DNA from 3 places in the Streptomyces sp. MS19 genome. Region 1 is predicted to be linked to each of the others. Evidence: riboswitches for the same ligand, from Rfam matches in the RefSeq annotation. Region 1 holds a riboswitch; each other region holds the start of a gene.
The links. Region 1 has a riboswitch for thiamine pyrophosphate ahead of thiC (phosphomethylpyrimidine synthase ThiC). Riboswitches for the same ligand answer to the same signal wherever they lie in the genome.

Region 1 (9,832 bases):
GCGGCTGGTAGCCGTCCCGCCGCCGCCCGCCTGGGCGGGCAGCGGGGCCGGTGCGGGTGCCGGTGCCGACGACGGCCGGTCGGCGTTCACCACGAGCGCCGCCAGCAGCGTCGTCACCGGCACCGAGGCCACCAGGCCGATCGACCCGACCAGGGTCCGCACGATCTCCTCGGACACCAGCTCGCTGAACGCGACGCTGCTCACGCCCGACCGGGCGATCATGAACAGCAGCAGCAGCGGCAGAGCGGCGCCCGCGTACGCCAGCACCAGCGTGTTGACCACCGAGGCGATGTGGTCGCGGCCGATCCGCATGCCCGAGCGGTAGAGGGTGAGCCAGCCGGCCGACGGGTCGGCCTGCTTCAGCTCCCACACGACCGACGTCTGCGTGACGGTGACGTCGTCCAGCACGCCGAGCGAGCCGATCAGGATGCCCGCCAGCAGCAGGCCGCGCACCTCGATGCCCGGGTAGAGGCTGTGGACGAGGCCGGTCTGCTCGTCGGTGTTGCCGGTCAGGTGCGCCCAGCCGATGAACAGCGAGCCGAGCGCGCCGATGAGCAGCAGCGACACGAGCGTGCCGAGGACGGCGACGGAGGTACGCGCGTTCACCCCGTGGGTCAGGTAGAGGGTGGTCAGCATGATCACGCTGCCGCCGATCACCGCCACGACCAAGGGGTTCGAGCCGTGGAGGATCGCGGGCAGGATGAAGAGGGTCAGCACCGAGAAGCTCACGCCGAGCCCGACGAGCGCGAGCAGCCCGCGCAGCCGCCCGACCACGACGACGGCGAGCGCGAAGATCGCGGCGAGCAGCAGGATCGGCAGCTGCCGGTCCACGTCGCGGACGCTGTACTGGAGTTCCTCGGGCGCGTCGGGCGCGTAGGCGACGACGACCTCCTGGCCGACGTCGAACCGCTGCGTCGCGTCGGGGGGCACGACCTCGGTGAACGTGCGTCCGGCGTCCGGGCCGCTGGTGACCTCGACGGTGGCCCGTTCGCACGCGCCGGGGTTGCCCCGCGGCACCTGCACGCCCAGCTCCTCGCACGGGGTCTCGGTGACCTCGGTGACGCGCGCCTGCTCGGTCTGCTGGTCGAAGCCGACGCCCGTGTGCCCGTCCTGCTCCGGTGTCCCGCCGGGCCACAGCAGCACGAGCCCCGCGGCCATGACGGCGGCGAACGGGATCAGCACCGCCGCTATCACCTTGCGCAGCCGTGCCGAGACGGGCGCGGCGGGGCCGTGCTGGTGCCCGTGCGCGTGCCCGTGCGCCGGGGGGTGCGGGGGGCCCGGTGGTTGGTCGTCGAGTCGGCTCACGCTCCGATCATCGCGTAAGAATCACGGCGCCCTGTTCAGCACACCCCGGCGCGGGCTAGCGTGGGACCGCTGACCAAGCACATCGCGGGAGCTCCGGGCACGGGGCTGAGAGGGCGCTGGAGCCGCGCCGACCGCCGAACCTGTTACCGGGTAATGCCGGCGTAGGGAGTGGGTCGAATGACCTCGCACGACACACGCACGTCCGACGTGTCCGCCATCGGATCACACAAGGGATATCTCACCGGTTCGCGCCCCGATCTGCGGGTGCCGGTGCGCCGCGTGCACCTGACCGACGGGACCGACGTCACGCTGTACGACACCTCGGGTCCGTACACGGACCCGGAGGTCGAGACCGATGTCCGCCGCGGCCTGCCGCCGCTGCGCGGCGCGTGGATCGAGGAGCGGCGGGCCGACGGGACGCCCGCCGTCACACAGCTGGCGTACGCCAGGCGCGGGGAGATCACCCCCGAGATGGAGTACGTGGCGCTCAGGGAGAACCGTTCACCCGCCTTCGTGCGCGACGAGATCGCGGCGGGCCGGGCCGTCCTGCCGGTGAACGTGAACCACCCGGAGTCCGAGCCGATGATCATCGGGAAGAACTTCCTGGTGAAGGTGAACGCCAACATCGGCAACTCCGCCGTCACCTCGTCCGTGGACGAGGAGGTGGAGAAGATGACGTGGGCGACCCGCTGGGGCGCCGACACGATCATGGACCTGTCCACGGGCCGCGACATTCACCGGACACGCGAGTGGATTCTCCGCAACTCGCCCGTACCGGTGGGAACCGTGCCGATCTACCAGGCGTTGGAGAAGGTGAACGGCAGGGCGGAGGAGCTGACATGGGAGATCTACCGCGACACGGTGGTCGAGCAGGCCGAGCAGGGCGTGGACTACATGACGGTCCACGCGGGCGTTCTGCTGCGATACGTACCGCTGACCGCGCGGCGTAAGACGGGCATCGTCTCGCGCGGCGGCTCGATCATGGCGGCCTGGTGCCTGGCACACCACCAGGAGAGCTTCCTGTACACGCACTTCGAGGAGCTGTGCGAGATCCTGCGCGCGTACGACGTCACGTTCTCGCTGGGTGACGGGCTGCGGCCCGGGTCCATCGCGGACGCCAACGACGAGGCGCAGTTCGCCGAACTGCGCACGCTGGGCGAGCTGAACGCGATCGCGAAGGCGCACGACGTGCAGACCATGATCGAGGGCCCCGGGCACGTCCCGATGCACAAGATCAAGGAGAACATCGACCTCCAGCAGGAGATCTGCGACGAGGCGCCGTTCTACACGCTCGGGCCGCTCACGACGGACGTCGCGCCCGCGTACGACCACATCACGTCGGGCATCGGCGCGGCGATGATCGCGTGGTGGGGCACGGCGATGCTCTGCTACGTCACGCCGAAGGAGCACCTCGGCCTGCCGAACCGGGACGACGTGAAGACCGGCGTCATCACGTACAAGATCGCCGCGCACGCCGCCGACCTCGCCAAGGGGCATCCGGGCGCCCAGGCATGGGACGACGCCCTGTCCGACGCGCGCTTCGAGTTCCGCTGGGAGGACCAGTTCAACCTGGCGCTCGACCCGGACACCGCCCGCGCGTTCCACGACGAGACGCTCCCCGCCGAACCGGCGAAGACGGCGCACTTCTGCTCGATGTGCGGCCCGAAGTTCTGCTCGATGAAGATCTCGCAGGACATCAGGCGCGAACACGGCGGCACGCTGCGGGAGATGACGGAGGCGGAGGCCGGGATGGCCGAGAAGTCCGCCGAGTTCGCCCGCTCCGGCAACCGCGTCTACCTGCCGCTGACGGACTGAGCCCACCCCGCTCCACCCCGGTCCGGCGGTCGCTCCCGCCGGACCGGGCGGCGGTGTCATACTCCGGTCACTTTCGTTGACCCGACACCCACTTGGAGCCCGAATGGCAGCCCAGCCGATCGTCGCGACATTCACCAGCACACCACGCCTGGCGCTGCGTTCCTACCGCGCCTGCCACCGGGCGGCCCACGTGTTCAACAGGCTCGCCGCCGGTGCGCTCCTCGCGAGCGGACTGCTGACGGCGGCTGCGGGGGCCGCGGACGGCGCGGTGTACGTTCCCGGGCTGGTCATCGCCATGGCCGGACTGGTCATCTTCCTGCTCCAGCGGGCCCTGGTGCGCCGCCAGTTGGCCGACCACCTGGCGGGCCCGGCCGAGGTGACGGTGACCATGACCGACACCGAGTACCAGGTGCGGGGCCCCGGGGTGTCCAGGGCCAAGGCGTGGGGGACGTTCCGCCGGGTGAGGCGGGTCGGTGACTTCTGGATACTGCGCGTCAACCCGGCGGCGGCCATGGCGCTGCCCGCGTCGGCGCTGGACGAGCGGCAGACCGCCGCGTTCGTGTCCCTGATGGAGTCCAAAGGGCTGCTGCGCCCCGGGCGGCGCTTTACAAGAGCTACGTAATTACGTAATATCGCAACCATGGACCTGGACGAGCGCGTCGCCGCGCTGGAACGGCGTGTGGCGGAGCTGGAGCGGCGGGACGCGCCGTCCCCGCGGACGCCCGGGGACGGCGGGGCGGAGGGGACCCCGCCGTCCCGGGACCCCTTCTGGGCGCTGGAGGCGCTCAAGTCCCTGATGGCGGACGACCCCGGGACGCCCGACGGCGGCGTGCTGTTCACCGGCGCGGTCCGGCTGCCCACGGACGAGCACGTCGAGTGGCAGTGGGGCCGGACGACGGGCGACCTGCTGGCGGCCGAATGGACGGACACCGCCGACGTGTTCGCGGCGCTCGGGCACCCCGTGCGGCTGCGGCTGCTCCGCGAGATCCTCGCCGGGCGGCGGACCGTCGCCGAGCTGACCGCCCTGGAAGGGCTCGGCACCAGCGGCCAGATCTACCACCACCTGCGGCTGCTGACGACCGCCGGCTGGCTGCACGCGGCGGCCAGAGGACGGCACGAGGTGCCGCCGCAGCGGGTCGTGCCCCTGCTCGTGGTCCTCTCCGCCGCGCTGTCCTGAGCAAGGCAAGGAGCACTGAACGATGCACGCCCTGACCCGCATACTCGCCACGCTGGGGCAGGCGCTGTGGTGGGCGTTCATCGTCCTCGCGGTGGCCGACGCCTTCACCGACACCCCCGCCCTCGAACCGGTGACCTGGGCCGCGCTGGTCCTGGCCGTCCTGCTGCCACCCCTGGCACGGAAGCTGGTGCCCGGACCGGCCGCCGCACCGGAGCCCGTGGCGGTCGCCCCGCCGGTCACCGGCACCTGGTCCGCGCTGAACAGCCCGGCGGACAAGGTCCCCAGCCACGGCACCCGGGCGCTCGGGCAGGCGTACGCGATCGACATCGTCGCCGAGCGTGACGACCGGCCCCGCCCGTCGTTCGGCTGGTGGCCGCCGACGCGCCGGAACGCGGCCTTCCCCGCGTACGGCGAGCCGCTGTACGCGGTGGCGGACGCGACCGTCGTCCGCGCCGGGCACCGCCGCCGCGACCACCTCAGCCGCAACTCGTGGCCCGCCATGGCGTACCTGCTGGCCGAAGGCCTCTTCCGCACCCTCGGCGGCCCGTACTGGATCGTCGGCAACCACGTCCTGCTCGACCTCGGCGACGGCACCTACGCCCTGTACGCCCACCTGCGGCGCGGCTCCCTGGCCGTCCGGCCGGGCGAGCGCGTCCGCGCGGGGCAGTTCCTCGCGCGCTGCGGCAACTCGGGCAACTCCACCGAGCCCCACCTGCACTTCCAGCTGATGGACTCCGCCGACCTGCGCCTCGCGCGCGGCATCCCGTTCCGCTGGCACGGCATCGGCGTCCCGGCGGCGCGCGAACGCTTCACCGCCCCCGGGCCGGCCGCCCGCTGACCCCGCCGGCGAGCAGGCCGTCCACCAGGGCGGCGAGGCCGTCCGCGTAGGTGTCCTCGGCGGTCAGCGGCAGCCAGCGCTCCGCCACCGACGCGAGGCGGGGCAGCTCGCCCGGGTCGACGGCGGCGAAGGCGCGCTCCCGGTACGTGTCGCCCCCCGCCGCGCGCCGCCCGGCCGCCGCCGTCCGCACGACGATCTCCCCGGCCGTGTAGTACCAGATCGCGCGGTAGCCGCGTACGGCCTGCTCGGGCGACAGCCCGGCGGCGACCAGGCCGTCGATGATCTGCTCGACGAACCACAGCGCGGAGGCGGACATCAGGTCGTCGGCGGTCAGGACCTCGACGATCCAGGGGCAGGCGGCGAGCGCGCCGTGGATCGCGTCCGCGGCGGCGACCACGCGGTCGCGCGGCGCGGCGGGCATGTCGGGGCGGCGCAGCTCGCGGGCGGCGTAGTCGTCCAGCAGGAGGACGAGCAGTTCGTCCTTGTCGCGGACGTGGTGGTAGAGCGCCATGGGCGTGCTGCCGATCTCCTTGGCCAGCCGGCGCATGGTCAGCCGGTCCACGCCCTCCTCGTCGACGATCCGGCGTGCCGTCCCGACGACCTCGTCGCGGCTGATGCGCGGGGGGCGGCCGGGCGTTCTGCGGGGTTCGGACGGTGGCGGCATGTCCTCATGATCCCCCCGGCATCGACAGCGGCGGGCTCCCGGGCTATTTTTTATACATGTACAGAAACGCAAGGGGACGCCCCGGCGCGGTGCTGGCCGCCGCGGCCGTCGCCCAGTTCGTCTTCGCACTCGACATGTCGGTCGTCAACGTCGCCCTGCCCGCGATCCGCGCCACGCTCGGCTTCGGGCCGCTCGGCCTGTCGTGGGTCGTCCATGCCTACGCCCTCGCGTTCGGCGGCTTCCTGCTGCTCGGCGGCCGCGCCTGCGACCTGTACGGGAAGCGCCGCGTGTTCGTCGGCGGCCTGGCCGTCTTCGGCTTGTGCTCACTGGCGGGCGGCCTCGCGCAGGCGCCCTGGCAGCTGGTCGCGGCGCGCGCCGGGCAGGGCCTCGGGGCCGCCGCGGCCGCCCCCGCCGCGCTCGCGCTGCTGACCACGACCTTCCCCGAAGGGCCCCGGCGCGTCCGCGCGCTCGGGGTGTGGAGCGCCGTCAACGCGGCGGGCGGCGCGCTCGGCGTCCTGGCGGGCGGGCTGCTGACCGAGTACGCGGGCTGGCGGTGGGTCATGCTCGTCAACCTGCCCGTCGTCGCGGCGGCCCTCGCGCTGACCGCCGCCGGTGTGCCCGCCGACGCGCGGCACGGCGCGCGGGAGCGGATGGACGTGCTCGGCGCCGTCCTCGCGACCGGCGGAACGGGGCTGCTGGTGATCGGCGTCGTGCGCACCGACGCCGAGGGCTGGGGCTCGGCGGTCACGTGGGCGACGCTCGCCGCCGCGGCCGTACTGCTCGCCGCCTTCGTCCTCGCCGAGTCGCGGTCGTCCACGCCGCTGCTGCGCCTCGGGCTGCTGCGGAGCCGCTGGGTCGCGGGGGCCAACGTCCTCGTGTTCCTCGCCGCCGCCGGGCAGTTCACGGCGTTCTGGTTCGTGTCCCTCTACATGCAGCAGGTCCTCGGCATGGGCGCCGCGGCGACGGGCCTGGCGTTCCTGCCGTTCTCCGCGGCCATGGTCGCGGGCACCTTCGCCGCCATCCGCGTCACGTCCGTCCGCGGCCCGCGCGCGCCGCTCGTGCCCGGCGCCCTGCTGGCCGCCGCCGGCCTGCTGTGGTTCGCGGCCATCAGTCCGGACGGCGGCTTCCTGACGGACGTGCTCGGCCCGTCCGTCGTCACCGGCGCGGGCGCGGGGCTGGTCCTCGCGCCGGTCGCCGCCGCCGCGACCACCGGCGTCGCGGCCCGGGAGGCGGGCATGGCGTCCGGCCTGCTCAACAGCTCGCGCCAGCTGGGCGGCTGCGTCGGCCTGGCGGCGCTCGCCACCGTCGCCGCGCACCGCACCGGCGCGGCCACGGGACCCGGCGCGCTCAACGACGGCTACGCGCTCGGCCTCGCTGCCGCCGCCGCGCTGTTCGTGGTCGCGGCGGCCGTGGCGGTCGCCGTACTGCCCCGGCGCCACCGGGACGGCGGGACCGCCGCCCCTTCGGAGAAACGACTGGAAGGAATCCCCTCATGACCACACCGCCCTTCGACCTCTTCGCCTCGGCGCTGCGCTTCCAGCCCGACGGCGGCGTCCACGCCGCCGCGCGCCGGATGACGGGCGACGGCTCCGACGCCTGGCAGCTCGCCGCGTTCCGCGTGGAGACCGACGCCGATGTCCACGCCGACCACTGGGAGATGCACCCGGACGCGGACGAGGCGGTGTGCTGCCTGCGCGGCGGCGTACGCCTCCACTTCAGGGGAACGGGCGACGACGACGCCGGAGAGACGGTGCGGCTGCGCGCGGGGGAGGGCGTTGTCGTCGCCCGGGGCCGCTGGCACCGCATCGGACTGGACGAGCCGAGCGAGCTGATGTCGGTCACGCGCCGCGACGGCACGCGGCTGGAGAAGCGCGTCCCCTGAACCGCGTGTGGCCCGGCGGGAGAGACCGCCGGGCCATGCGGGGGGCGCGGGTGTCAGATGGTGAAGCCGCCGTCCGCGTGCAGCGTCGCGCCGGTGATGTACGCGGCCGAGGCGGACGCGACGAACGCCACCGTGCTCGCGACCTCGTCCGGCGTCCCGAACCGTCCCAGGGCCGTGAACCCGTTGATCGTCGCCGCGTTCGGCCCGTCCGCCGGGTTGAGGTCCGTGTCGGTCGCGCCGGGGCTGACAAGGTTGACGGTGATCCCCCGCGGCCCGAGGTCGCGGGCCAGGCCCTTGGTCATGCCGGTGAGCGCCGACTTGCTCAGCGCGTACAGCGTGAAGCCGGGGAAGACGGTGCGCTCGGCCACGTTGCTGCCGATGCTGATGATCCGCCCGCCCTCGGCCATGTGCCGCGCGGCGGCGCGTGAGGCGAGGTAGGGGGTGCGGATGTTCGCCGCGACCGTCGCCTCGAACGCGGCGGCGTCCAGGTCCGCCAGGTCGCCGACCGGGAAGGCGGCGGCGTTGTTCACCAGGATGTCGAGGCGGCCCGTGTGCTCGACCGCCGCCGCCACGGCGCGCTCGCCCGCGTCCGGGTCGGCGCTGTCCGCCTGGACGGCGTACGCGCGCCGCCCGAGCCGCTCGATCTCTCCCACGACAGCCTGCGCGCTGTCCTTGTCCCTGAGGTAGGTGACGACGACGTCCGCGCCGCTGTCCGCCAGGCGCAGCGCCACCGCCGCGCCGATGCCTCGTCCGCCACCGGTCACCAGGGCCGTACGGCCCGCGAATTCGTTCTCCTTCATGCGGACGATCCTGCTTGCGCGCGCCGCCCGGCACCGGCGACGGCCGGACATCGCGTTCCCGGCGCGATGTCTGTAAACCGCTGTCAACCCCGCTCGGCGAACTCCGCGAGGGCCGCGGAGACATACGCGCGGCTCTCCTCGTTCCCCAGGTGCCCCGCGCCCTCGGTGACGAGGAGCCGCGCGTCCGGCCACGCCTTCGCCAGCTCCCACGCCGTCCCCAGCGGCCCGCCCATGTCGAACCGCCCGTGCACCAGGACGCCGGGGATGCCCGCCAGCCGGTGCGCGTCCCGCAGCAGGGCGCCCTCCTCCAGCCACGCGCCGTGCGAGAAGTAGTGCGTGCAGATGCGGACGAGCGCGACGCGGTCGGCGGGCGGTCGGCCGCCGAACGGCGCCGGGCCGCCCGCCGCCGTCTCGCCGGACAGCACCGCGTCCTCCCACGCGCACCAGTCGGCCACCGCCCTGGCGCGCACCGCCTCGTCCGGGTCCTCCAGCAGCCGCGCGTACGCCCCCACCACGTCGCCGTCGCGCGGGGTGCCGGGCGCGCCCGCGAGGAAGCGGTCCCACGCCTCGGGGTAGAAGCGGCCGACGCCCCGGTAGAGCCAGTCGATCTCGGAGCGCCGGGTCGTCGTGACGCTGGCGATGACGATCTCGGAGACGCGCTCGGGGTGCTCCTCGGCGTACGCGAGGAGGAGCGTGGAGCCCCAGGAGCCGCCGTAGAGCAGCCAGCGGTCGATGCCGAGGTGGGCGCGGAGGCGTTCCATGTCGGCGATCAGGTGGGGCGTGGTGTTGTGCCGCATGTCGGTGGCGGGGTCGCTCGCGTGGGGGGTGCTGCGTCCCGAGCCGCGCTGGTCGAAGAGGACGACGCGGTAGCGGTCGAGGTCGAAGCGGCGGAGTCCGGCGGGGTTGTGGCCGGAGCCCGGACCGCCGTGGACGACGGCGGCGGGCTTGCCGGCCGGATTGCCGTGGACCTCCCAGTACATGTGGTTGCCGTCGCCCACGTCGAGCATGCCGCTGGTTCCGCCCATGTGTCCGCTCCTTCTGCCCGTGCCATATCGTGACAGCGCTTATATAACAGCACTGTTAGAATAGCGCGCATGACCGCCCCGCCCCCCGGCCCCGCCACGGGCCCGGCCCTCCTCGGCACCCGGCTGCGGCTCCTCCTCGACACGCTGGAGCGCGGCGTCGAGGGCGTCTACGCCGACCTCGGCCTGCCGGACTTCCGCCCGCGCTACGCCCCCGTCGTCCGCGCCCTCGCGGCGGCCGGCGACCTGCCGATCCGGGACGTGGCCCGCGCGACCGGCGTCACGCACTCGGCGGCCAGCCAGACCGTCGCGCAGATGGCGCGGGACGG
Region 2 (9,832 bases), on a different contig from region 1:
CTCCTGGTAGTACTGCCCGGCGGCGGGCCACTGCCCCGACGAGGGGCCGCCGCCGTCGCCGTGGCCGTGGCCCGGGTAGCCGCCGGTCCAGGGCTGGCCGCCCTGCTGGTAGCCGCTCGTGGCGTCGAGGTACGGGTCCTGGTAGGCGGCGTAGTTCTCGCCGGTGTCGTGGACGGCGTAGACCGTGCTGGGGGCCTCGCCGTAGGCGGCGGGCTCGGGGGCGTAGCCGCCGAGGTAGGGGTCGCCGTACGGCGTGTCGGCGGTGGCGGCGTATATCTCCTCGCCCGGGGCGGCGTGCGCGTGCTCGTCGTCGCCGGAGGGGACGCGGGCGTGCACCTGGGTGCTGTCGAGGCCGTCGTAGGCGTCGTAGCCGTCGTGCGTGTCCTGGCCGGCCTGGCCGCCGGGGGCGTCCGGGGCGCCGTCGTGCGCCCGTGGCACGCCGTCCACCGGGGTGTCGTCCGGCCGGGCGGGGGGCGTCATGGCGTCGTCGCCGCCGTCACCCGCCTCCCCGTCGGGCGCCGGCGCCATGGGCTGCACGGCGCGGCGCCGCCTGCTGGTGCCCGGCTTGCCGCCGAGGGCCCAGCCGGTGGAGAAGCCGCGCCGGAAGGACAGGGTGACGAACGTCTGCCCCGACGCGAACGCGACGGTGCCCAGGGCGATGACCGGGACCGACGGGATCACCACGCCGATGACGACGAGCAGGAAGCCGCAGAACGCCAGCAGCCGCCACCGCAGCCGCGCCTTGTACTGGAGGAGGACCTCGCCGAGCAGCCAGAGCGCCACCACTCCGAACGCGATGTAGAGGACCGCCCAGGCCATGTACGCCCCTTCTCAGCAGGGCCTCAGGTCCGCCGGTGCAGCCCGAGGTTCTTGTAGACGTCCAGCGTCGCCGTGGAGTGGAGCGTCGTGTTGAGCGTGACGAAGTGCAGTCCGGGGATGTCCTCGTCCATCAGCCGCGCGCACAACTCCGTGGCGAAATCGATCCCGACCGAGCGTACAGCCAACGGATCGTCTTTGACGGCGAGGATGCGTCTTTCCAACTCAGGGGGGAACGTGGCGTTGCTGAGCTGCTTGAACCGCTCGATCTGCCGCACGTTGGCGATCGGCATGATCTCGGGGATGATCGGTGTCTCGCAGCCGGCGGCGGCCACCCGGTCGCGCAGCCGCAGGTAGTCCTCGGGGTAGAAGAACATCTGGGTGAGCGCGAAGTCGGCGCCCGCGCGGCACTTGTCGACGAAGTGCCGGACGTCGGTGTCCCAGTCGGTGGACCTCGGGTGCATCTCGGGGAAGGCGGCGACGCCCACGCAGAAGTCGCCCGACTCCTTGATGAGGCGGACGAGTTCCGCCGCGTACCGGACGCCCTCGGGGTGCTGCGTCCACTCCCCCATCGGGTCGCCGGGCGGGTCGCCGCGCAGCGCGAGCATGTTGCGGATGCCGCCGGCGGCGTACTGGCCGACGATGTTGCGCAGCTCGCCGACGGAGTGGTTCACGGCGGTGAGGTGGGCGACGGGCGTCAGGGTGGTCTCGGTGGCGATGCGCTCGGTGGCGCGGACCGTGCGCTCGCGGGACGAGCCGCCCGCGCCGTAGGTCACGGAGACGAACGTCGGCGCGACCGCCTCGACACGGCGGATGGCGTTCCACAGCGTCCGCTCGCCCTGCTCCGTGCGGGGCGGGGTGAACTCGAACGAGTACGAGCGCGTCCCCGCGGCGATCAGGTCGCGCACGGTCCGGGCGCGGTCCAGCGACCTGCTGGGCATACCAAGGGCCATATCGGCCAGGCTACCGATCACCGCGCCGCCGCGTCCGCCGCTGTCCGCCGACCGGACAGCGGCCTGGAGGAGCCGGCGTGGGGCGGCGCGGTACGCGTCACAGCGGGTGTTCGCGCAGCCGCGCGGCCAGTCCGGCGGCGGCGGCCCCGGGGTCCTCCGCCTCGGTGAGGGCCCGGACGACGACGACCCGGCGCGCCCCCGCGTCCAGGACCTCGTCGAGGTTGTCCGCGCCGATGCCGCCGATGGCGAACCAGGGCAGGGCGGGCCGCCGCGCCGCCGCGTGGCGGACGAGGGACAGCCCGGCGGCCGGGCGGCCCGGCTTGGTGGGTGTCGGCCAGCAGGGGCCCGTGCAGAAGTAGTCGGTGCCGGGGGCGGCCAGTGCGGCGTCCACCTGCTCGGGGGTGTGGGTGGAGCGGCCTATCAGCACCCGGTCGCCGAGGAGGGCGCGGGCGGCCGGGACCGGCAGGTCGCCCTGGCCGAGGTGGAGCACGTCGGAGCCCGCGGCGTGCGCGACGTCGGCCCGGTCGTTGACGGCGAGGAGCTTCCCGTGGCGGCGGCACGCGTCGGCGAACACCGCCAGGTGCTCCAGCTCCTCGGCGGCCTCCATGCCCTTGTCCCGCAGCTGCACGATGTCCACGCCGCCGCCCAGGACGGCGTCGAGGAACTCCGGCAGGTCGCCCTGCCGCTTTCTGGCGTCGGTGCACAGGTAGAGCCGGGCGTCGGCGAGCATGCGGGAGGCTTTCCTTCAGTGGTACGGGCTGCCGGTGGGGCGGGCCGCGGGGCGCGGGCCGCCCCACCGGTGGACGGGTTCTACGGGCGGGTCACACGGCGAGCGCCTGGGCCCGGCGCTTCACCTCCGTCCCGCGATTCTCGCGCAGCGCCTGCGCGGGGGTCCCGGGCAGGGTGTCGTCGGGCGTGAACAGCCACTCCAGCATCTCCTCGTCCGTGAAGCCGTCGTCACGGAGCAGGGTGAGCGTTCCGGCCAGCCCCTTCGCGATCTTGTCGCCGTCGATGAAGTCGGCGGGTACCTGGAGGACACGGTTCTCGCCCCTGCGCACGGCGATCAGCTGGCCTTCCTTGACCAGCTGGCGCACACGGGTCACCTCGACGCCGAGCTGTTCGGCGATGTCGGGCAGGGTGAGCCAGGCGGGGACGAGAGCGTCGGTCTTCGCATCAATCTCGGTCACGCCCCCCAGCGTGCCATCTCCCGCCGACAGTCGTCAGCGGGGAGCCCTCCCCCCGGGGGAAGGACGGGTGTCCGGCGGGGGCGTCAGTCCGCGGTGGCCTTGTTCAGCGCGAGCCCCGGATCGGCGGCGCGCAGCGGGTCGAGGCGCGTGCCGCGGGCGATCAGGCGGCGGCCCTGGGCCAGGTCCCGGGGCCTGTCGACGGCCAGGACGGCGGTGGGCGTGCCGTCCGCGCGCAGCCACAGGACGGACCAGGCGCGGTCGCCCGCCGCCGGGTCGCCGCGCCGGACGAGGGTGTCGGCGGGGTCGTGCCGTCCGGCGTACTGCACGTAGCGGTCGAACTGCTCGGACCAGAAGTACGGCACCGGGTCGTGGACGGCGTCCGGCAGGCCGAGGATGTCGGCGGCGGCGGTGCGGGCACCGTTCAGCGCGTTGTCCCAGTGGTGGACCAGCAGCCGCCGCCCGTAGCGCGCGGACGGGAAGGACGCGCAGTCGCCGACCGCGTGGACGCCGGGGACCCCGGCGCGCAGGGCGGCGTCGGCGGCGACCGAGCCGTCGGCGGCGAGCGGGACGCCGGAGCCGCGCAGCCAGCCGGTGGCGGGCCGCGAGCCGACGCCGACGAGGACGGCGTCGGCGCCGAGGACCGTGCCGTCCGCCAGCTCGACCTCGCCGCCGCGCACGCCGGTCACGGGCGCGCCGGTGCGGAGCGTGACGCCCGCCTCCTCGTACCAGGCACGCATCGGCGCGGTGACCTCGGGCGGCAGCGCCCCGGCCAGGACGTGCGGCGCGGCCTCGACGACGGTGACGGGGCTGCCCGCCCTGGCGGCGGCGGTGGCGGCCTCGGCGCCGATCCAGCCCGCGCCGACCGCGACGACGCTGCCCCCGGCCTCCAGGACGGGCCGCAGGGCGCGGGCGTCGTCCAGGGTGCGCAGGACGTGCACGCCGGGGACGCCGGTGGTGCCGGGCAGGGTGACGGCGTCGGCGCCGGTGGCGATGACCAGTTCGTCGTACTCCAGCGGTCCCGCGTCGGTGTCGAGCACGCGGTCGTCCGGGCGCAGCGCGGTGGCGGTGCGGCCGAGGCGGACGTCGACGCCGAGCGCGGCGAGGTCCACGTCGAGGGGCGCGCCGTCGGCGGTGCCGAGCAGCACGGCCTTGGACAGCGGCGGGCGGTCGTAGGGCGCGTGGGGCTCGGCGCCGACGAGGGTGACGGCGCCGTCCCAGCCCTGTCCGCGCAGTTCGACGGCGGTCTGCACCCCGGCCAGTCCGGCGCCGGCGATCACGGCGCTGCGCTTCGTCACGTGCTCCACCCTACGAGGGCGCCGCCCGGCGTCACAACGACGAGGGTATAAAGGGCGGTGTGACGACGGACCACCGCTCGCAGCCCCGACCCGTGACGCTGGAACACGTGGCGCGCGCCGCGGGGGTGTCCCGGGCGACCGTCTCGCGCGTGATCAACGGCGAGGCGACCGTCGATCCCCGGCTGCGCAAGCTGGTCGAGGAGGCCATCACGCAGACGCGCTACGTGCCCAACCGCGCGGCCCGTTCGCTGGTGACGCGGCGCACGGACTCGGTGGCGCTCGTCGTCTCCGAGCAGGAACAGCGCGACATCACAGGCCCGTTCATCGGGCGCATCTTCACCGACCCGTACTTCGGCCGGGTGGCGGGCGGGCTGCTCGACGTGCTGCGCCCGCGCGGCGTGCAGGTGGTGCTGATGCTGGCGGACGACGAGGCGTCCCGCGCGCAGCTGCTCGGCTACCTCCAGCAGGGGCACGTGGACGGCGTGGTGCTGATCTCGTCGCACGCGGCCGATCCGCTGCCGGGCCTGCTCGCGGGGACGACGCTGCCCGCCGTGCTGGCGGGGCGCCCGCAGGCGGCGGCCACGGCGTCGCTGACGTACGTGGACTCCGACCAGGTGGCGGGGGCGCGGCTCGCGGCGGACCACCTGACGTCGATCGGCAGGCGGCGGCTGGGGACGATCGCCGGGCCGCAGGACATGCCGGTGGCGCAGGAACGGCTGGCGGGCTTCCGCGGAGCCCTTGAGGAACGGGGGCTGCGTGAGGTGGCCGTCGCCGAAGGGGACTTCACGCAGGCGAGCGGCGGTGACGGGATACGGGCGCTGCTGGCGCGGCGGCCGGACCTCGACGGGGTGTTCGTCGCGTCCGACCTGATGGCGCTGGGCGCGGTGACGATGCTGCACCGGCTGGGGAAGCGGGTGCCGGAGGATGTCGCGGTGGTCGGCTTCGACGACAGCAGTTCGGCGCTGGCGTCCGACCCGCCGCTGACGACGGTGCGGCAGCCCGTGGAGGAGATGGCCGCCGAGATGGCGCGGCTGCTGCTGCGGCAGATCGCGGGGGGAAGCACGGACGACGGCGACGGGGCCGACGGGGGTGACGGCGCGGCGCCGGAGCGGCCCTCGTCCTCCGTCCTGTTCCGCCCCGCCCTGGTGGTGCGCGGCAGCGCCTGACGCCGCACGGCACCGCACGGCACCGCCCCCGTCCCGCCCGGGGGGAGCCGGGCGGGACGGGGGCGGGATGGGTCACTGGTACACGCGGACGTAGTCCACCAGCATGCGCTGCGGGAAGACGGTCGAACCGTCCGGCGGTCCCGGCCAGTCGCCGCCGACGGCCGTGTTCAGGATGATGAAGAAGTCGTGGTCGAAGACCCAGGGCCCGACCGTCGTCTCCAGCTCCTCGCGGTCCACGGTGTGGATCACCTGGTCGTCCACCGTGAAGACCATGCCCTGGCTGTCCCACTCCACGGCGTAGACGTGGAAGCCGGCGCCCGCGGGCGTGGGCAGTTCGTACGACGAGCCGTAGCCGTTCCCGCCGTTGTACGCCGGGGCGTGCAGGGTGGAGTGGACGGTGTTGGGCTCGGAGCCTATGTGCTCCATGATGTCGATCTCACCGGTGTACGGCCACGGACGGCCCTCGTCGTAGAAGTCCGAGCCGAGCATCCAGAACGCGGGCCACATGCCGCGCGTGGTGGCGGTCTGGATGCGGGCCTCGACCCGGCCGTAGGTGAAGTCGAACTTGCTGTAGGTGTTGATGCGGCCCGACGTGTACTGGCAGGTGGTGCTGCCGCTCAGCGGGTCGGCGGGGCAGGACGAGCCGGGGGTCTCCTCGCGGCGCGACTCGATGACGAGGTTGCCGTTGCCGTCCAGGAGCGTGTTGCGGTTGTCCGTGTAGATCTGGAGCTCGTTGTTGCGCCCGTTGCCGGGGTCGGCGCTCCACTTGGTCTGGTCGGGGATGCTCCCGGCCGCGCCCTCGAACTCGTCGCTCCACACCAGGGTGGGCGGGTCGGCCGGGTCCGGCGGGACCGGGGGTGCCTCGGGCGCGCCGCCGGTGCCGTACACCTGGAACTCCCAGAGGGAGTAGCCGTACGGGCCGGAGCGCTGCGTGCCGTACATCCGGACGTAGCGCCCGGTGCCGCTGACGGCGATGTCCTCCTTGAAGCCGGTGCCGTTCGCCGTCTCGTGGATCGTCGTCCAGGTGGCGTTGTCGTCGGACACCTGGATCTGGTACGAGCGGGCGTACGCGGGGTCCCACTGGAGGACGACGCGGCTGATGTCGGCGGTGGCGCCGAGGTCCACGGAGATCCAGCCGGGATCGACCCAGCCGGTCTCGGCGTCAGTGGCCCAGCGGCTGGCGGGGTCGAAGTCGAACGCGCGCGCCGGGGTGCACTCCCAGCAGCTCCCGTCGTGCTGCGACGAGGAGGCCTGGGCGGGCTTGTTGTACGACAGCAGGACCTCGTCGGCGGCCGCCGAGGAGGGGCCCGCCAGGGCGACGAGGCTCACGACCGACGCGAAGGCGGCGGTCAGCGCTCCGGTGACGCGGCCTCGGCGCCGTCCGGTGCGTGGGGGGATGAGGTGCATGGTGGTGCTGTTCCTTTCCCGTGGGGGATGTGGGGGTGGTGGGGGTGGTGGGGTTCGGGCGGCCACGACGAGGGGCCGCCGGCGGACAGGCCTGAGGGGGGGTGGGGTGGTGGGGGTGGTGGGGTCCGGTCAGCCGCCGAGCGCGGTCAGTTCGTCGAGGAGCGCGGTGGCGGACGCGTCGAGGTCGGCGGCGAGCGCGACGGCCTCGGGCGCCTCCCCGGCGTCCTGCTCACCGTCCGCGACGGTGACGGTGTGTTCGAGGAACTCCCTGACGAGCGCGCGGGCCTGCGCTTCGAACTCCTCGCCGTCCGTCGCCTCAAGGGCGGCGAGTTCGTCCTCGGTCACCATGCCCGGCATGTTGTGCCCGGCGTGCGGGTTCGTGTACGGCACGCCGTCCGCTTCGAGGAGCCCGTGCAGCGTGGCGAGGTCCTCCTCGCCCGCCGCGGCGAGCCCGGCCGCGAACTCGCCGAACGCCGGGTCGGCGGCGCGTTCCGTCACCAGGTCGAGCACCGGGCGCACCTGGTCGGTCAGCGGGATCATCAGCTGGACCCAGGCCAGGTCCGTGAAGTTGAGGACGCGGTCCTCGTCGGCCACGGTCGCGCCGGGCGACGCGGGGGCGGGCGGGGCGGTGGCGGGCTCCGCCGCCGGGGCGCCGTCACCCCCGTCCGAACCGCCGCCGCAGCCCGCGAGGAGCACGGCGGCCAGCAGGGTGCCGGCCAGGACACGGGCTGTGGCGGCGGTCGTCATGGGGTGCCTCCGGTTCCGGTGGTCGGACGGTCAGGTCGGACGGGTCAGGACGGAGAGCCGTTCGGGCCGCACTTGATGATCGGGCGGATGCAGTCGCGCACGCGCCGTTCCATCTCGGCGGTCGGCCAGGCGTTGAAGAAGTCTCCGTGCATCGTGTATCCGGGTCCTGATGCGAGGCGGAAGTTGGAGGGGTCACCGTTCACGGGGTAGCGCAGTACCTGACGGAGCTTGGGCACGGCCACCGGGTGCGTGGAGGGGCAGGTGCCGCCCACGGGGTAGGCCATGTGGCTCTTGTGGTCGGGGGAGTCCAGGTCACGGCCGTTCCAGCACTGCGGGAAGTCGAGGTACGACTCAAGCGCCGTGCCGGCGGGGCAGTTGACGAAGTTCTGGGACGGGTTGACGTGCCCCGCGTGCAGACACGACCAGCGCGCGATGGTGCCCTCGGGGCTGGTGGCCATGGCGTTGCCCGCCACGATCTTCAGGCCCTGCGGCAGCGCCTGGGTGTTGGCGATCGTCTGGTCGTTGACGCCCTCGCCGAGGTAGTAGAACGTCGCGCTCTGCGGCTCCACCGGCTGGTCGTTCACGAACAGCGTCGGCACCCAGTAGGAGGACAGGTCGATCGCCGGGTCACAGGTGCTGTCCGAGGCCAGCAGGTCGCTCAGGTTCGTGTACGCGTCCGTCACGGTGCTCCCGAAGAAGCTGTGCGAGTGGGACGCGCCCGGCAGGCCGGGGAAGATGATCGGGTCGTCGGGGCGCCGGTGGCTGAACTCGCACTCGGCCACGAACTCGGCGACGCGGACGACGTTCGGTCCGACGGCCGCCTGCGACTGCTCGTTCTGGGCCGCGCGGCCCGTCGATCCGGTGAACAGCTGCGAGGCGACCACGGCCGCCACGGCCAGGACGGCCAGGAGCGCCTGCCATGGCGGGCGCCGGACTTGGGTCAGGTTCACGGGCTCTCCTTACGAGTGGGGGGTGACTTCCGCGCTGGGCGCGCGGCCGTCAGAGAGCGCTCTCTGAGGCCGGACACTAAGAGCGCCCCAAGAGAGCGTCAAGGAGTCCCGCACATTCCCGGAACTCGCCTGTCATTTCCCGGACATGGGGCCGGGACGCCGCCGGGACCGCCCCGCCGCCCGTCCCCCGCCCACCGCGCGCGGCCCCGGCGTACTACGCTGGCGGGCGAGCGTAAACACCCACGGGAGTCCGGCGCACCGGGCTGAGAGGGAGGCGGGCGGCCTCCGACCGTACGAACCTGATCCGGGTCATTCCGGCGAAGGGAGGAGTCGCGTGGACACGCGCGCACGCACGGCGGCCGGCGCGTACGACGCCGTGGTCGTCGGCGGCGGCGTCATCGGACTGGTGACGGCCTGGCGGGCGGCGGGGCGCGGGCTGCGGACCGCCGTCGCGGACGCGCGGCCGGGCGGCGGCGCGGCGCTGGTCGCGGCCGGGATGCTCGCGGCCGTCACCGAGCTGCACCACGGCGAGGAGGCGCTGCTCGACCTCAACCTCGCCTCGGCCGCCCGCTGGCCCGCCTTCGCCGCCGAACTGGCGGACGCGGCGGGCGCGGACGTCGGCCACCGCGCCCGCGGCACGCTCCAGGTGGCGCTCGACGCCGACGACCGCGCCCAGTTGCGGGAGCTGCGGCTCCTCCAGGAGCGCTGCGGCCTGGACACGCAGTGGCTGACGGGCCGCGAGTGCCGCCGCCTCGAACCGATGCTCGCGCCCGGCGTACGCGGCGGGGTGCGCGTGGACGGGGACCACCAGGCCGATCCGCGCCTGCTCGTGGCGGCGCTGCTGACGGCGTGCGAACGGGCCGGGGTGGCGCTGCACCGCTCGGACGCCGCCCGGCTCACCCTCGCGGGCGACCGCGCGACCGGCGTCGTCCTGGCCGACGGCACGCGGCTCGCGGCGGAGCGGACGGTCCTCGCGGGCGGCTGCCGCAGCGGCGACCTGGCGGGGCTGCCGCCCGGGGTGGCGGTGCCGGTACGGCCGGTGAAGGGGCAGGTCCTGCGGCTGCGCATGCCGGACACGCGGCAGCCGTTCCTGTCGCGGACGGTCCGCGCGGTCGTGCGCGGCGAGCAGGTGTACCTGGTGCCGCGCCGCAGCGGCGAGCTGGTGCTCGGCGCGACGGTCGAGGAGCGCGGCATGGACACGGAGGTGACGGCGGGCGGGGTCTACGGGCTGCTGCGCGACGCGCACGAGCTGCTGCCGGGACTGACCGAGCTGCCGCTGGCCGAGGCCCGCGCCGGGCTGCGGCCCGTGAG
Region 3 (9,832 bases), on a different contig from region 1:
CCACGCCACCCGCAGCACCCGGTCCAAGCCCCGGGCCGTCAGGAGCCCCCGGTCCATGTCCTGCTCGGCCCGCAGCAGCGCGCCCGGGACAGGCGTCCACCGGGTCCGCAGCTCATGGCCGGGCACCTGGCCGTTCGCCGACCACGGCGTCCCCGCGAACCGCGCACCCGCGCGCTCCCGCGCCGCCAGCACCCGGGCAGCGACCGACGCCGTGCCCTCCCCGCCGGGCGCCGCCACCAGCTCGGCCCGGCCGACCGGCTCCACCGGCACCCGCAGGTCGATCCGGTCGAGCAGCGGGCCCGACAGCCGCGAGCGGTAGCGGCGCACCGTGGACGGAAGGCACTCGCAGTCGCCGCCCGCCGAGCCGTGCCTGCCGCACGGGCAGGGATTGGCCGCCATGACGAGCAGCACACGCGCCGGCATCCGCACCACCCCCGCCGACCTGGCCACCACGATCTGCCCCGACTCCAGCGGCTGCCGCAGCGCGTCGAGCACCTGCGCGCTCATCTCCAGCGCCTCGTCCAGGAACAGCACACCGTGGTGCGCCAGTGAGACGGCCCCCGGTCTCGGCACGCCGCTCCCCCCGCCGACCAGGGACGCCATCGACGCGGAGTGGTGCGGCGCGCAGTACGGCGGTCGCTCGATCAGCGGCCGGTCCCGCGGCAGGGCGCCGCACACCGAGTGGACGGCGGTCACCTCCAGCGACTCCCGCCGTGACAGCGGCGGGAGGATGCCGGGCAGCCGCTCCGCGAGGAGGGTCTTGCCCGCGCCGGGCGGCCCTTTCAGAAGGAGGTGGTGCCGTCCCGCGGCGGCCACTTCGAGCGCCCGCCTGGCGACCCGCTGCCCGGCCACCTCGGCGAGGTCGGGCCGCCGCTCGTCCGCCGTCAGCCAGGCGAGACCCGCCGTCGGCGGGCAGTCCCACCCCACGCCACCCGCCATCCCCGGCGGGCCGCCGGGATCACCGGGAGCCGGCTCCTCCGGCACCGGCTCGTCGGCCAGCACCGCGATCAGCTGACGCAGGCTGCGCACCCCGAGCACCGCCACCTCGGGCACGAGCGACGCCTCCGCCACCACGGCCTCGGGCACGACGACGCGCCGGTACCCCGCGTTCGCGGCGGCCAGGACGGCGGGCAGCACCCCGCGCACCGGACGCACCCACCCGTCGAGCCCCAGCTCCCCGATCATCACCAGGTCCGCGATGGCCCGCGGATCGATCCGTTCCGCCGCCGCCAGCACACTGCACGCCACCGCCAGGTCGAACCCCGAGCCGTGCTTCGGCACCGCCGCCGGGCTCAGCCCCACCGTGAGCTTCTTCTGCGGCCACTCCGCACCCGAGTTGACCACCGCGGCACGGACCCGGTCGCGGCTCTCGGACAGCGACCGGTCGGCGAGCCCCACCAGGGAGAACACGGCCACCCCCGGCTCCAGGTCGGCCTGCACCTCCACCACCACGCCGTCCACCCCGGTCAGGGCCACGGCGCAGGTCCGCGCGAACGCCATCACGCCACCCCCCGCACGTGCTCCACGACCGGTGCGCCCCGGCGGGGCACCAGCACGCCCAGCAGATCGATCCGCACCCCGCCGGACGGCGGCGCGGCGTGCTCCGGCAGCCACCGCTCGCTCAGCCACCACTCGGCCAGCTCCCGCAGACGCCGCGTCTTGCCGGGCGTCAGCGCGGCCATCGGGTGCTGGAAGCCGCCGCTCCTCCTGGTCTTCACCTCGCAGACCACCAGCGCCCCGTCCGCCGCCGCCTCCCTGGCCACGACGTCGATCTCGCCCGCCGGACAGCGCCAGTTGCGCTCCAGCACGGTCAGTCCCGCCTCGCACAGCCGCCGTACGGCGACGTCCTCCCCGAAGCGGCCCAGCGCACCTCGCCGGTTCATCACGCATCACCTCCGCCCCCGACGATGGCCCGGCCCGGCGGAAGAAGTGGATCTTGGTGGAAAAACCGGCGGATGTGGACAACTCCGTCACCCCTGCGGGTGACCATCCGTGCGTGAGCGCTCTGTCGCCCCGGGTCCTCCCCGTCCCGTACACTTCTGGTGGCGATCCGGCAGCCCCGGATCGACCTCGCATGCCCCGCCACCCCGGCGCCCGCCGGCCGGTCCACCCGGCTCCGGCGCCTCGGTGGCCGCGCACCTCGGTCCTCGGAACCGCCCGCCGCGCGCGGCGGCTCCAGGCTCAGCGCGCCGGGGCGTCAGGGGCGCCGCCCGGCCGGGCGGCGCTGACAACCGAGCGTCACAAGGAGAACGGCCATGGCCGTCGTCACGATGCGGGAGCTGCTGGAGAGCGGCGTCCACTTCGGGCACCAGACCCGCCGCTGGAACCCGAAGATGAAGCGCTTCATCTTCACCGAGCGCAACGGCATCTACATCATCGACCTGCTCCAGTCGCTGTCGTACATCGACCGCGCCTACGAGTTCGTCAAGGAGACCGTCGCCCACGGCGGCACGGTCATGTTCGTCGGCACCAAGAAGCAGGCGCAGCAGGCCATCTCGGAGCAGGCGGCCCGCGTCGGCATGCCCTACGTCAACCAGCGCTGGCTGGGCGGCATGCTCACCAACTTCTCGACCGTCCACAAGCGGCTTCAGCGCCTCAAGGAGCTGGAGGCCATCGACTTCGACGACGTCGCCGCCTCCGGTCTCACCAAGAAGGAGCTGCTCGTCCTCTCCCGCGAGAAGGCGAAGCTGGAGCGCACCCTCGGCGGTATCCGCGACATGCAGAAGGTGCCCAGCGCCGTCTGGATCGTGGACACCAAGAAGGAGCACATCGCGGTCGGCGAGGCCCGCAAGCTCAACATCCCGGTCGTCGCGATCCTGGACACCAACTGCGACCCCGACGAGGTCGACTACAAGATCCCGGGCAACGACGACGCGATCCGCTCCGTCACGCTGCTGACCCGTGTGATCGCGGACGCCGTCGCCGAGGGCCTGATCTCCCGCTCCGGTGTCGCCACCGAGGCCAAGGAGGGCGGGAAGCCCGCCGGCGAGCCGCTGCCCGAGTGGGAGCGTGAGCTGCTGGAGCGCGCCGAGGAGAAGCAGGCCGGCGAGCAGCCGGCCGCTGCCGAGGCCCCCGCTGCCGAGGCGCCCGCTGCCGAGGCCACCGCCCCGGCGGCCGAGGAGGCCCAGGCCCCCGCCGAGCAGGCCTGACGCGGAACAGAGCGACGGCCGGGCGTACGGCGGCGGCGGGCGGTCCAGACCGCCCGCCCCCCGTGCGCCCGGCCGGGCGAGTGCCAAGCGATCCGATCGACTTCCGGAAGAGAATCCAGTAACCATGGCGAACTTCACCGCCGCCGACGTCAAGAAGCTCCGTGAGCTCTCCGGCGCCGGCATGATGGACTGCAAGAAGGCGCTCGACGAGGCCGAGGGCGACGTCGACAAGGCCGTCGAGATCCTGCGCGTCAAGGGCCAGAAGGGCGTGGCCAAGCGCGAGAGCCGCACCGCCGAGAACGGCGCGGTCGTCGTGCGCCTCGCCGAGGACAGCACCCGCGGCGTCCTGGTCGAGCTGAAGTGCGAGACGGACTTCGTCGCCAAGGGTGAGAAGTTCCAGGTCGTCGCCGAGGCCATCGCGGAGCACGTCTTCGCCACCGCCCCCGCCGACCTCGGCGCCCTGCTCGCCTCCGAGATCGAGCCCGGCAAGTCCGTGCAGACCTACGTGGACGAGGCGAACGCGTCGCTGGGCGAGAAGATCGTCCTCGACCGCTTCGCGCAGTTCTCCGGCGCCTACGTCGCCTCCTACCTGCACCGCACCAGCCCCGATCTGCCCCCGCAGGTCGGCGTCCTGGTCGAGCTCGACCAGGAGAACGCGCAGGCCGCCAAGGACGTCGCGCAGCACATCGCCGCCTTCGCCCCCGGCTTCCTGAGCCGCGAGGACATCCCGGCCGAGACGGTGGAGAACGAGCGCCGCATCGCCGAGGCCACCGCGCGCGAGGAGGGCAAGCCCGAGGGCGCCCTGCCGAAGATCGTCGAGGGCCGGGTGAACGGCTTCTTCAAGGAGAACGTCCTCCTCGACCAGCCCTTCGCCAAGGACAACAAGAAGACGGTGGCCAAGGTCCTGACCGAGGCCGGTGTGACGCTCAAGGGCTTCGCCCGCATCCGCGTCGGCGCCTGACCCCGCCACCTCGCGCCGCCGCGCCGTCGGCGACGGAACGGACTCCGCCCGGCTATTGTCGGGCGGAAGTCCGTCAGGCCGCAGGCTGTGCACCGGCCGGGACGACCGTAGTTGTGACGAGGAGGCCACCGCACGGACGGAACCGCACACGGAACCGCCGGCAGTGGCCTCCTTGGTGTGTGCCCGAGGAGAGTGCCATGAACCAGGACGACAAACCGCGGCGTTTTCTGCTGAAGCTGTCGGGAGAGGCCTTCGCGGGCGGCGGCGGGCTCGGTGTCGACCCCGACATCGTCCACACGATGGCGCGGGAGATCGCCGCTGTCGTGCGGGACGGCGCGCAGATCGCGATCGTCATCGGCGGCGGCAACTTCTTCCGCGGCGCCGAGTTGCAGCAGCGCGGCATGGACCGGGCGCGCTCCGACTACATGGGCATGCTCGGCACCGTGATGAACTGCCTCGCCCTCCAGGACTTCCTGGAGAAGGAGGGCATCGACTCCCGCGTGCAGACCGCCATCACGATGGGCCAGGTCGCCGAGCCGTACATCCCGCTGCGGGCCGTGCGGCACCTGGAGAAGGGCCGGGTCGTCATCTTCGGCGCCGGTATGGGCATGCCCTACTTCTCCACCGACACCACCGCCGCCCAGCGCGCCCTGGAGATCCACGCCGAGGCGCTGCTGATGGGTAAGAACGGGGTGGACGGGGTCTACGACTCCGACCCCGCGAAGAACGCCGACGCCGTCAGGTTCGACGCCCTGGACTACGGCGAGGTGATCACACGCGATCTGCGGGTCGCCGACTCGACCGCCATCACCCTGTGCCGGGACAACCAGTTGCCCATCCTGGTGTTCGAACTGCTCACGGAAGGCAATATCGCCCGTGCGGTAAAGGGTGAGAAGATCGGCACACTCGTCAACAGCCAGGGCCGCCGGGCCTGAGCAGCCTCCCACACACCGAACCAGGAGCACGTGGTGATCGAAGAAGCCCTCCTCGAAGCCGAGGAGAAGATGGAGAAGGCCGTAGGCGTCGCCAAGGACGACCTGGCCGCGATCCGTACCGGCCGTGCGCACCCGGCGATGTTCAACAAGATCGTGGCCGAGTACTACGGCACCAAGACGCCGATCCAGCAGCTCGCCTCCTTCTCCGTGCCGGAGGCGCGGATGGCGGTGGTGACCCCGTTCGACAAGTCGGCGCTGCGCAACATCGAGCAGGCCATCCGCGACTCGGACCTCGGCGTCAACCCGACGAACGACGGCCACATCATCCGCGTCGTCTTCCCCGAGCTGACGGAGGAGCGGCGCCGCGAGTACATCAAGGTGGCCCGCACCAAGGGCGAGGACGCCAAGATCTCCATCCGCGGTGTCCGCCGCAAGGCGAAGGAGACCATCGACAAGGCCGTCAAGGACGGCGAGGTCGGTGAGGACGAGGGGCGCCGCGGCGAGAAGGAGCTGGACGACACCACCGCGAAGTACGTCGCCCAGGTGGACGAGCTGCTGAAGCACAAGGAAGCCGAGCTGCTCGAAGTCTGACCCCGACCCGGCCGGCCGGGTCCGGCCGGTGCCCGCACAGTGAGGACGAGGACGCACCCTCCCGTGAACGATTCATCCTGGGGACCGCCCCGGGCCACCGGTTACGTCGCGCAGCCCCAGGCCGTGCCGCCCGCCCCGGCGGGTCCCGCGCGCGAACCGGTCCCGGCGGCGCAGACTCGGCCTATGACGGAGCAGCAGCCCAGGAAGCGGGCGGGCCGTGACCTGCGCGCGGCGGTCGGGGTCGGGCTCGGCCTCGGGGCGGTGGTGGTCGCCGCGCTTTTCGTCTACAAGCCGGTCTTCGTGGGCGTCATAGCGGTGGCCGTCGTCGTCGGCCTGTGGGAGCTGTCCACGCGGTTCGCCGAGCGCAAGAACATCCACGTGCCGCTCCCGCCGCTGGCGGTGGGCGGCGCGGCCATGGTCGTGGCCGGCTACCTCGGCGGTTCCGAGGGCGCGTGGATCGCGATGGCGCTGACGGGTGTGGCCGTCCTGGTGTGGCGGATGCTCCGGCCGCCGGACAACTACCTGCGGGACGTGACGGCCGGGGTGTTCGTCGCGCTGTACGTGCCGTTCATGGCGACGTTCGTGGCGCTGATACTGAGCGCGGACGACGGCTCGTGGCGCGTGCTGACGTTCCTGCTGCTGACGGTGATCAGCGACACCGGCGCGTACGCGGTGGGCTGGCGCTTCGGGCGGCACAAGCTGGCGCCGCGCATCAGCCCCGGCAAGACGCGTGAGGGCCTGGCGGGCGCGGTGGCGTTCGCGATGACGGCCGGCGCGGTCGTCATGCCGCTGCTGATCGACGGCGGGACGTGGTGGCAGGGGCTGGTGCTCGGCCTCGGCGTCTCGGTCAGCGCGACCCTGGGCGACCTGGGGGAGTCGATGATCAAACGGGACCTCGGCATCAAGGACATGGGGTCCCTGCTGCCGGGGCACGGCGGGATCATGGACCGGCTCGACTCGATACTGCCCACGGCGCCCGTCGTGTGGCTGCTGTTCCTCGCCTTCGTCGGCGCGGGCTGAGCCGGCCGGGCGATCTGCGACACTGGCAGGACCATGCCTGCACCTGGAGAGCTCACGTTCATCGCGCCGCGCGGCGCCAAGAAGCCGCCGCGGCACCTCGCCGACCTCACGCCCGAGGAGCGCCGCGAGGCGGTCGTGGCGCTGGGCGAGAAGCCGTTCCGCGCACAGCAGTTGTCGCGGCACTACTTCGGCCGCTGGACCGCCGACCCGGCGGAGTGGACGGATGTGCCCGCCGCGGCGCGCGGGCGGCTCGCGGCGGCGCTGCTGCCGCCGCTGATGACCGAGGTGCGGCACATCGAGTGCGACGAGGGCGCCACCCGCAAGACGCTGTGGCGCCTGCACGACGGCACGCTGGTCGAGTCGGTGCTGATGCGCTACCCGGACCGGGTCACCATGTGTGTCTCGTCGCAGGCCGGGTGCGGGATGAACTGCCCGTTCTGCGCCACCGGGCAGGCGGGGCTCGACCGCAACCTGTCGACCGCCGAGATCGTCCACCAGATCGTGGACGGCATGCGGGCGCTGCGTGACGGCGACGTGCCGGGCGGCCCCGCGCGGCTGTCGAACATCGTCTTCATGGGCATGGGCGAGCCGCTGGCCAACTACCGCCGGGTGACCGGCGCGATCCGCCGCCTGACGGACGAGGCGCCGCACGGCGTGGGCCTGTCGCAGCGCGGGATCACCGTCTCGACGGTGGGCCTGGTCCCGGCCATGCGCCGCTTCGCCGACGAGGGTTTCTCCTGCCGTCTCGCGGTGTCGCTGCACGCGCCGGACGACGAGCTGCGCGACACCCTGGTGCCGGTCAACACGCGCTGGAAGGTCCGTGAGGTCCTCGACGCGGCCTGGGACTACTCGGACAAGTCCGGCCGCCGCGTCTCCATCGAGTACGCGCTGATCAGGGACATCAACGACCAGGCGTGGCGCGCCGACCGGCTGGGCCGGCTGCTCAAGGGGCGTGGCGCGCACGTGAACCTGATCCCGCTGAACCCCACGCCCGGATCGAAGTGGACGGCGTCGCGTCCGGAGGACGAGCGGGCGTTCGTCGCCGCGCTGGAGGCGCACGGCGTACCGGTGACGGTGCGGGACACCCGGGGCCAGGAGATCGACGGGGCCTGCGGGCAGCTGGCGGCGACGGAGCGGGTCTGACCGGCGGCTGCTATCGTTGGCCGGTAGTTTTTCATCTTTCCGACAGGGGAGCGCTCGCAGCGCTGAGAGTGCGGCAACGGCCGCAGACCCTCGAACCTCGCCCGGGTCATGCCGGGTAGGAAGTTCGGAACCACTCTCGTGCTGCCCGCGCGCGCCCGCGCCAAGAAGGCGGCACCATGAAGCGCACCGCGACACTGGGCATATGCGGTCTTGCCCTCGGCCTCTGCCTGGTCACCGCCTGCGGCAGCGACGGCGACGGCGGCAGCGGTGGGTCGGAGGGCGGTGACGGCGCCGGCTCGCGCGAGGTGACGCTGGTCACGCACGACTCGTTCCTCGTCTCCGACGACGTCCTCGCCCGCTTCGAGGAGGAGTCGGGCTACCACGTGAACGTCCTGCGCGGCGGCGACGCGGGCGTGGTCGTCAACCAGGCGGTGCTCTCGCGGGGCAACCCGCAGGGCGACGTGCTGTTCGGCGTGGACAACACGCTGCTGTCCCGCGCGCTCGACGAGGACGTGTTCGAGCCGTACGAGGCGGCGGGCCTGGACGCGATACCGGCTCAGCTGCGCCTCGACGGCGAGAACCGCGTCACGCCCGTGGACACCGGCGACATCTGCGTCAACTACGACCGCGCGTGGTTCGCCGAGGAGGGCATCGACCCGCCCGAGACGTTCGCCGACCTGACCGACCCCGCCTACCGCGACCTGCTCGTGGTGGAGAACGCCGCGACGTCCTCGCCCGGCCTCGGCTTCCTCCTGGCGACCGTCGCGACCTTCGGGGAGGACGGCTGGCAGGACTGGTGGCAGCAGCTCGCCGACAACGGCGTGGAGGTCGTGGACGGCTGGGAGCAGGCGTACAACGAGCGGTTCTCCGGCTCAGGCCAGGGCGGTGACCGGCCGCTGGTCGTCTCCTACGCCTCCAGCCCGCCCGCCGGGGTGGTCTACGGCGGCGAGGAGCGGCCGGACGAGGCGCCGACCGGTGTGTCCACGGGCACCTGCTTCCGGCAGGTCGAGTTCGCCGGGCTGCTGGCGGGCGCCCAGAACCCCGAGGGGGGCCGCGCGCTGCTGGACTTCCTGATCGGCAGGGACTTCCAGGAGGACATGCCGCTCCAGATGTTCGTCTCGCCGGTGCTGCCCGACGCGGCGCTGCCCGAGGAGTACACGCGGTACGGCGTCACCGTGGACGATCCGGTGACGATGGACCCGGCGGAGATCGCCGAGGGCCGTGACGGCTGGATCGACGAGTGGACCTCGCTGGTCGTCAGGTGACCGGCCGGGCCACCGCCGTACGGCTCGCGCTGCTCGCGGGGCCCGTCGCGTTCCTCGCCGTCTTCTTCCTGTATCCCGTGACCGCGATCGTCGGGCAGGGGCTGCGGGAGGACGGCGCCTGGCACCTCGGGCGTGTGGGCGAGGTGCTGGGCGACGGGGACACCGCCGGAATCCTGTGGTTCACGGTCTGGCAGGCTGCCGCGTCCACGCTGCTGACGCTGGCCGTGGGGCTGCCCGCGGCGTGGGCGTTCGCCCGGCTGCGGTTCCCCGGGCGGCGGGTGCTGCACGCGGCGGTGACCGTGCCGTTCGTGCTGCCGACCGTGGTGACCGGTGCGGCGTTCCTGGCGCTGGTGGGGCGCGGCGGGCTGCTCGACGACTGGTGGGGCGTGCGCCTGGACGAGTCGGTGTGGGCGATCCTGCTGGCGCACGCGTCGCTGAACTTCGCGGTGGTCGTGCGCATCGTCGGCGGCCTGTGGTCGCAGCTCGACCCGCGCCAGGAGGAGGCGGCGCGCATGCTGGGCGCCACGCGGCGCGCGGCGTGGCTGCGGGTCACGCTGCCCGCGCTGACCCCGGCGGTGGCGTCGGCAGCCGTGATGGTGTTCCTGTTCACCTTCACATCCTTCGGTGTGGTCCAGATCCTGGGCGGGCCGCGCAACGGGACGCTTGAGGTGGAGATCTACCGGCAGACCGCGCAGCTGCTCGACCTGCCGACCGCCGCCGTGCTCACCCTTCTCCAGTTCGCCCTGGTCGCTGTACTGCTGGGCGTGC

Region 2: another riboswitch for thiamine pyrophosphate. It lies ahead of thiO (glycine oxidase ThiO); the one in region 1 lies ahead of thiC (phosphomethylpyrimidine synthase ThiC).
Region 3: another riboswitch for thiamine pyrophosphate. It lies ahead of ACL02R_RS24710 (thiamine ABC transporter substrate binding subunit); the one in region 1 lies ahead of thiC (phosphomethylpyrimidine synthase ThiC).

What each region holds. Positions count from the first base shown of each region.
Region 1 is NZ_JBJZOH010000006.1:134,691-144,522, forward strand. It holds gene ACL02R_RS08860 (DUF5326 family protein) at 1-11, shown strand, start outside; gene ACL02R_RS08865 (YibE/F family protein) at 1-1,305, opposite strand, end outside; TPP riboswitch at 1,380-1,491, shown strand; gene thiC (phosphomethylpyrimidine synthase ThiC) at 1,483-3,120, shown strand; gene ACL02R_RS08875 (hypothetical protein) at 3,224-3,742, shown strand; gene ACL02R_RS08880 (ArsR/SmtB family transcription factor) at 3,761-4,297, shown strand; gene ACL02R_RS08885 (M23 family metallopeptidase) at 4,320-5,135, shown strand; gene ACL02R_RS08890 (TetR/AcrR family transcriptional regulator) at 5,107-5,799, opposite strand; gene ACL02R_RS08895 (MFS transporter) at 5,856-7,295, shown strand; gene ACL02R_RS08900 (cupin domain-containing protein) at 7,292-7,681, shown strand; gene ACL02R_RS08905 (SDR family NAD(P)-dependent oxidoreductase) at 7,735-8,481, opposite strand; gene pip (prolyl aminopeptidase) at 8,565-9,506, opposite strand; gene ACL02R_RS08915 (MarR family winged helix-turn-helix transcriptional regulator) at 9,576-9,832, shown strand, end outside.
Region 2 is NZ_JBJZOH010000002.1:43,102-52,933, forward strand. It holds gene ACL02R_RS02730 (hypothetical protein) at 1-819, opposite strand, end outside; gene metF (methylenetetrahydrofolate reductase [NAD(P)H]) at 843-1,769, opposite strand; gene thiE (thiamine phosphate synthase) at 1,867-2,499, opposite strand; gene ACL02R_RS02745 (Rv2175c family DNA-binding protein) at 2,591-2,956, opposite strand; gene ACL02R_RS02750 (NAD(P)/FAD-dependent oxidoreductase) at 3,040-4,251, opposite strand; gene ACL02R_RS02755 (LacI family DNA-binding transcriptional regulator) at 4,311-5,417, shown strand; gene ACL02R_RS02760 (family 16 glycosylhydrolase) at 5,490-6,824, opposite strand; gene ACL02R_RS02765 (DUF305 domain-containing protein) at 6,954-7,571, opposite strand; gene ACL02R_RS02770 (DUF1996 domain-containing protein) at 7,616-8,521, opposite strand; TPP riboswitch at 8,754-8,865, shown strand; gene thiO (glycine oxidase ThiO) at 8,856-9,832, shown strand, end outside.
Region 3 is NZ_JBJZOH010000036.1:25,674-35,505, reverse strand. It holds gene ACL02R_RS24750 (YifB family Mg chelatase-like AAA ATPase) at 1-1,500, opposite strand, end outside; gene ACL02R_RS24745 (YraN family protein) at 1,500-1,883, opposite strand; gene rpsB (30S ribosomal protein S2) at 2,256-3,149, shown strand; gene tsf (translation elongation factor Ts) at 3,274-4,110, shown strand; gene pyrH (UMP kinase) at 4,308-5,045, shown strand; gene frr (ribosome recycling factor) at 5,079-5,636, shown strand; gene ACL02R_RS24720 (phosphatidate cytidylyltransferase) at 5,700-6,656, shown strand; gene rlmN (23S rRNA (adenine(2503)-C(2))-methyltransferase RlmN) at 6,690-7,799, shown strand; TPP riboswitch at 7,834-7,939, shown strand; gene ACL02R_RS24710 (thiamine ABC transporter substrate binding subunit) at 7,976-9,064, shown strand; gene ACL02R_RS24705 (ABC transporter permease) at 9,040-9,832, shown strand, end outside.